2 linked regions of the Tunturibacter gelidoferens genome follow. The protein of the gene in region 2 binds, or shares a complex with, the protein of the main gene of each other region. Links are inferred from orthologs where the notes say so. Each region holds a gene or a part of one and is shown on either strand. Other genes may lie near its edges. The genes, in order: dnaN and dinB.

Region 1 (3,204 bases), 1.4 Mb from region 2 along the record:
CATCCATTGTGCGACCAGTTGTGCTTGTCGACTAACCACTCCATTCAGCAACGCCCGGTAAGGCTGTTTCGTCTCTGCAGCCTCAGGATAGTGTCGCGCGATCGCATAATCCGCCAGAATTCGTGTCCCTTCCGTATCACCCCGTGCAGCGAAGTACTGGAAGGTGCCCACACGAAGGTGGCTCGCCGCCACTCGCGTCAGCACGGCTCCAGGCATGACCTCTTCGCGCATCACCTGTTCGCCCGTCGTCACCGCAGCAAGTGCCCGGGTGGTCGGCACGTTCAGCGCCGCCATGGCCTCGCTCAGAATGAACTCACGCAAGACCGGACCCAGAGCGGCTCTGCCGTCGCCGCGCCGGGAGTAGGGTGTAGGCCCCGAGCCCTTGAGTTGGATGTCGTAGCGTATGCCGTCACGCCCCACCACTTCTCCCAGCAGATTGGCGCGGCCGTCACCCAGCTGAGGCACAAAATGTCCGAACTGATGTCCGGCATAGACTATCGCCAGAGGTTCAGATCCTTCAGCCACGCGGTTGCCAGCAAATATCTCGACACCTTCAGGGCTTATCAGAGCGTCAGGATCCAGCCCAAGCTTCACGGCCAACTCCACATTTATCTTGACCAGGCGCGGAGCACGAACAGGGGTAGGATCCAATCGCGAGTAGAAGCCTTTAGGCAACCGAGCGTAGGTGTTTTCAAAGTTGAAGCGAAAGGGTTGGCGGTCGGAACCGCCTTTTACGGGCGGTTCGGCCGCATCGGTTGAACTCATAACCCATTTTACGTTGGCTGTCGCTTGTTGTTTCCCTTCAAAAAGGTTTCTCGGTCAAGCCCCCCATGCTGACTAAGACGTTGCATAGCTTCCGCCGAGTCGCTTTCGAATGAGATGTGGTGGCAGGTCCAAGCTATTTGAAACAGCATGAAAATAACCCATAAACTGGCCAAATGGCCAGTTTATGGGTTATTTTTTACAATCTTCAAACTCGCTCAAAGTCAGATTCTCATGGGCATTAGGATGTATCTGTATTTCACATCCTCATTCGCATCTTCGGGCCGCATCTGCCCCGCGCTCTGTGCATCCTTGAACTCCAGACGTACCTCGCCCGTGTTGCCAATAGCCTTCAAAAAATCGATAAGATACTGGCTGTTAAACCCCACCACCAGCGGATCGTAGTTATAGGGCGTCTCAATCGTATCTTCCGACTCACCCGCATCTGTGCTCGACGACGAAAGCTTCAGCTCATTCTGCTCCAGCCGAATCTTGATGGCGCCGCTTCGCTCATCCGCAAACTGCGCCACACGCTGAATAGAACCCATCAGATCTTCACACCGGACGATCACAAACTTGTTGTTATCGCGCGGCAGCACCGCCTCATAGTTCGGAAACTGCCCGGTCAGCTTGCGGCTGGTCAGCACACGCCCACCAACCCGGAAGAACAGGGTCTGATCGTCATCGCCAAACTCTAGCGTCTCAGCTTCGGTCGAGCCTAGCAGAGAGGAGAGTTCACTCAGCGCCTTGCGCGGAATCAGCGTCTTCTTCTCGCCCGACACGCCATCCAACGTCTCCCCCAGCTTCTCGATATGCGCCAGCCGATGCCCGTCGGTCGCAACCATGGCCATGCTCTCTGCCTTCAGAACCAGCAGCGCCCCATTCAAAGTGTAGCGAGACTCTTCGTTTGAGATCGCGAAGATAGTCTTCGAAACCATGTTCTTCAGCGAAGGAACCGAGATCTTCACCGCGCCGCTAGCCGGAAACTCCGGCACCTGCGGAAAGTTCGCCCGCGCCATCCCGACCATCTTCGTATTCGACCGGCCCGCCCGGATCTGCACCCAGTGATTGTCCATCAGCTTGATCGAGATCTCGCCCTCAGGCAGCAGCTTGATGTAGTCGTACAGCTTCCGCGCCGGAATTGTGCAAGCCCCCGCCTTCTTCACCTTGGCCGCGCAGCTTGTCCGCAGACTTTGATCGAGATCCGTCGCGGTAATGGTCAACCGGTCGCCGCCCTCGCTCTGCGTCGCCTCGAACAGAAAGTTCGACAGGATCGGAATCGTCGTCTTCCGCTCGACCACGCTCTGTGCAGCGGTCAACTCTCGCAGCAACTCCGCACGGGAAACTGTGATCTCGAGGTTGCCGGTTGGGGCTGCGCTCGTCTCGGTCGGCAAAGTCATCTCGGGCTCCTGGGTCGCACTGGTCACAGTTTTGTCTCCATCTTCGTAGTTGGTGCTGGCCAAACTGTACACCGAATCGAACTCGCGATGCATCTCGGCCGCTCAACGTCTGCTTGATTCTAGGGGTGAAACGCCCTCCAGCGCGACAGATTTCTTTGTGGAAACCACGGTCGTTGTGTGCGATGCCGAAACCAGCCAAAACTTTCCATCAACGGCGATTACTGCTTCTAAGAAACAAAAGAAAAAGAGACAAATACTAGTAGCAGTAACCGTTCTCGCTTGAAAAGTGGATATCTATCCCATCGATCTCATAAATAGGTGTTTATGCCAGCGTCCTGTTTTAGAAAACCGGCCAGCCTAAAGCGTAAGTTAAGGAAGACTAGCTCCGCTCGTATGATCAACCGCCCTCTTATCCCACTTCCTCACAGCCACACCTTTAAACTTGCGAGAAGACTCATCCTCAACCGTGGGAATATTCACCAAATAAAACAGAATCATGCATTTACCCCAACCACTTTTTTCACACCTGCGTCTCATGCCAGAGGATAATCAGTCCCGAACCCAAAGGAGCCAGCATGAAGATCGCTCTCTTCGGAGCCAGTGGTGCCACCGGAAAACTCCTCACACAGCGCTGCATCCTCGCCGGCTACGAGGTCACAGCGCTGTTCCGGTCCACCCCGCCTCCCCATTTCCTCTTCACACGTCCTGCGTCTCCAGGCGCTCGGGAGCCCCTGAACTTCAAGATCGTCCGAGGCAGCGCCTTCGACCCTGCGCCCGTGCGTCAAACCATCGCGGGCGCCGACATAGTCCTGTCAGCGCTTGGCGCAAACTCCCTCAAGAAGGAAGACGTCCTCGAGCGCGCCATCCCGCAGATCATCGCCGCGATGCAGGACACCGAAACTCAGGCCAAGCCTGTCCGCCGCATCATCGTTCTTGGGTCCGCCGGCGCGCTCTCCACCTCGCTCGACAAGCAGCCCGCCTGGCGTCGCTGGATCGTCCAGAACATCGTCTACAACACCCTCCTCAAGTGGCCCGTGGCGTC
Region 2 (3,317 bases):
AGGTCGGGGCCGAAGCGGCCGGTGGCGACGGTTCCTTTGATGGCGTGGCAGTTGATGCAGGCGTCTTTCATGAAGACGGCCTGACCCTCGGTTGCCGCGGCGTTGCCGGGGAAGTCCTTCTGTGCGGGCCTATTTTGCTGGTCGAGCCAGGCGGCAAAGTCTTGCGGGGTCTGCGCGTAGACGCGGAGGAGCATCTTTGCGTGTTGGGTTCCGCAGTATTGGGCGCACTGGCCGAGATAGAGGCCCGTCGCTTCAGGGTCGATCCACATGGTGTTGACGCGGTTTGGAATCAGGTCCATCTTGCCGGCGAGACGAGGTATCCAGAAGCTGTGGGAGACGTCGGCCGAGGACATCGTCAGATAGGTCGGGGTTGGCGATGCTGGGTCGCTGATGGGAACGTGGAGCTCGTTGGCTGTAACGACGCCGGACTTGGGATAGCGGTACTCCCACCAGAACTGGTGGCCGATGATCGTTACGTCGAGTGCACTCGCGGGCTTGGGAATCGCCTCGGTTCCGAGGATGACGCGCGTGGTCGTGAGGAAGAGCGTTACGACGATCAGGATCGGGATGACGGTCCAGGAGAGTTCGATCTGGTTGCTGCCGTAGATCTGGGCGGGCTCGCGATTGGAGTCTGTGGGGCGGTGCCGGAAGCGGATGAGGGCATAGAGCAAGAGTCCGGCGACGATGAGAAATATGACCAGCGTGATGGAAAGAACTAACATCGACAGGCCGAAGGCAGAGCGCGCCGGCGTGCCGGCAGGATCGAAGATGTTGGTGGGAGATTGGGCGTAGGCTGTGCCGGTAAGCAAAGACACGCCGCACACCGCTCTCCGTAAGATCCATGCAGGCATGGTCTTGGTTTTAGGGATATCTGCCGGCGAGGGTTTGGCGAAAGGAGACAAGGCGGTATGACCTCGATACGCAACAGGTTGAAGGAGCATCACTAAAGCCAAGGGTCTGAGTAGGATGTTAAACCAATCCAGCCATTGTTGATTGACGTTGCGAAACATTTTGTTTCGTTTATGACATTCACCGCGTTAGATGGGGATGACGTTCAAATGGCGGCAGGTTTGTCAGGAGAAATTTTTGGGGTGTAACGCTGGTGGTTGCGAGGAGCTTTACAGCGGCTAACTCAAGCCAGGTGGAGAGAACGCTGCTGCCACAGCCATGCCACCTTCTTGTGGTGGTTCTATTCGAACAGGGGAGATTGCAGACCTTCAGCGTCTCGAAAGTTACTCAGGCCGACGCCCACCAAACGAAAACGTTGAGCTGGTTCGAGATTTATACGCTCTCGGAGGAAGAGAGCGATTGCTGTGAGTTCCTCGCAGGATTCCGGAGGAATAGGCGGAGTGTGGCTGCGCGTGAGGATGTTAAACTCGCTGGTCTTCAGTTTCAAAACCACAGTGCGAGCCACTCGGCCATCCTGGCGGGAAGCGGTCCAGACTTTTTCTGCGAGCCGTCGGATCAACTCCTCGGTTTCGGACAGCCGGATGTCGCGTTCGAAGGTGTCTTCGGCAGAGATGGATTTTGTTGGTCTATCTGGGATGACCTTACTGTGATCGATCCCACGGGCGAGCTCGTAGAGCCGTATTCCGTAGCGTCCGAAGTGTGCTTCCAGTTGGCTCGGCTCCAGAGCCCGCAGGTCGGCGATGGTCATAATGCCGATCTGCTTCAGCCGGGTTTCGGTGACCTTTCCGACGCCTGGAATACGTGCGACGGGAAGTGGAGGGAGGAAGGTCTGAACCTCTTCGGGTTGAATGACGAAGAGACCGTTTGGTTTGCGCCAGTCGGAGGCGATCTTGGCGAGGAACTTATTCTGCGCCACGCCTGCGGATGCGGTCAGGTGCAACTCGTCGTGAATCTGTTGCCGGATGGTGATGGCTACTCGCGTTGCAGTGGGGAGGCCTGTCTTGTTTTCGGTGACGTCGAGATAGGCTTCGTCGAGTGAGAGAGGCTCGATCAAATCGGTGTGTCGCTGGAAGATCTCTCGCACTGCGCGGGAGACGGCGCGGTAGCGAATGAAGTCGGGAGGAACGAAGATCGCGTCCGGGCATAGTCGTTCGGCGCGGGTGGCGGGCATTGCAGAATGAACCCCGAAGCGTCGCGCCTCGTAGGAGGCGGCACACACAACCGACCGGTTGCCGCGCCATGCTACGACGACGGGTCTTCCGCGCAGCCCTGGATCATCACGCTGCTCGACCGAGGCATAGAACGCGTCCATATCTACGTGAACGATCTTGCGAATCATGATTTAGGTCCATGATAGGCCTCGGAGTTTGAGATGGGGATATGCAGCCTCTATGCCAGGTGCATTTCTGTTTGAGGGAAGCTCCGTGAAGCGGGGAGGCGTTCGAGTCTTACCTGAATCTTTTTGCGTATAATGGGATTCGATGCGGGAGTAGTTCAGTGGCAGAACGTCAGCTTCCCAAGCTGAATGTCGCCGGTTCGATCCCGGTCTCCCGCTCCAGATTTGCGAAGCATAGAAAAAGGCGCTCAAGCTGATGCTTGAACGCCTTTTTCTATTTTTGCGATGAGTTGAAGTTTAGCGGCTGGCGGTGTTCTTCTGAGCCAGCTTGGAGTGATCTTCGAGGGTCTGGGCTTCGGGCAGGAAGGTAACTGCCTTGGCGATCTGCGGATCCCATTCGGCGCGGACCTTGAGCCCTTCGAGTTGACCGAACTGCGAGGTGAAGAGCTCGCTCTTGATGCTCTCCTTAACCCAGTCGCTGACTCCTGCGATGTCGGAGTCGGTGTAGTCGATTTGATTGTCCTTGAGGAAGGCTTTGAACTGCTGAAAGACTGCGTCGTCGACCGCGAAGTCTTTGGTGACGGTGTGGCTGGCGAGGTAGTGCTTGCTGAAGTTGAAGAAGGCGTAGTGGATGAGGAGATTGTCCTGGAAGTGGTTCAACTTCTGGTTGTCGATCTTCTCATCGGGGGTGATGCCGCCGCCGCCGTAAACGGTACGTCCGGAGTCGGTGAGTTTGACCTCCAAGTTGTTCTTGTTCTTCGCTTTGTCGGAGTCGTCGCGCACGTAGTAGTAGTCATAGAGCGAGACATGGTCGTAGTTGCGCTGGATGAGACGGCCCGACGGCGTGTAGTAGTGATAGGTGGTGAGGGCGAGGCCAGTGTTCTCGGTGATCTGGAAGACAGTCTGCACGAGGCCCTTGCCGAAGGTGGTTTCACCGACGATCAGGGCGCGGTCGTGATCCTGGAGGGCGCCGGAGACGATCTCAGCGGCTGAGGCGGTGTTGCGGTTGACCAAGACGACGATGGGGAACTTGGGACCCTCTTCGCCACGGGTGGCGCGATAGACCTGATCA

The links.
Region 1: the proteins of dinB (region 2) and dnaN are in contact, whole or in part, in a solved structure (PDB 1OK7), measured with the Escherichia coli proteins. The link is inferred for Tunturibacter gelidoferens from one-to-one orthologs.

What each region holds. Positions count from the first base shown.
Region 1 is NZ_CP132938.1:1,058,122-1,061,325, forward strand. The notes cover bases 75-2,955. They hold dnaN (DNA polymerase III subunit beta), read right to left. Parts: upstream 2,163-2,955; coding sequence 987-2,162; downstream 75-986. Other genes in these bases: RBB81_RS04975 (protein adenylyltransferase SelO), read right to left, coding at 75-765; RBB81_RS04985 (NAD(P)-dependent oxidoreductase), read left to right, coding at 2,738-2,955. Also shown: more of RBB81_RS04975, read right to left, coding at 1-74; more of RBB81_RS04985, read left to right, coding at 2,956-3,204. UniProt on the Escherichia coli protein: Confers DNA tethering and processivity to DNA polymerases and other proteins. Acts as a clamp, forming a ring around DNA (a reaction catalyzed by the clamp-loading complex) which diffuses in an ATP-independent manner freely and bidirectionally along dsDNA.
Region 2 is NZ_CP132938.1:2,433,960-2,437,276, forward strand. What follows is about bases 220-3,213. They hold dinB (DNA polymerase IV), read right to left. Parts: upstream 2,249-3,213; coding sequence 1,190-2,248; downstream 220-1,189. Other genes in these bases: coxB (cytochrome c oxidase subunit II), read right to left, coding at 220-815; RBB81_RS10885 (S41 family peptidase), read right to left, coding at 2,543-3,213. In the rest of the region: more of coxB, read right to left, coding at 1-219; more of RBB81_RS10885, read right to left, coding at 3,214-3,317. UniProt on the Escherichia coli protein: Poorly processive, error-prone DNA polymerase involved in translesion repair and untargeted mutagenesis. Copies undamaged DNA at stalled replication forks, which arise in vivo from mismatched or misaligned primer ends.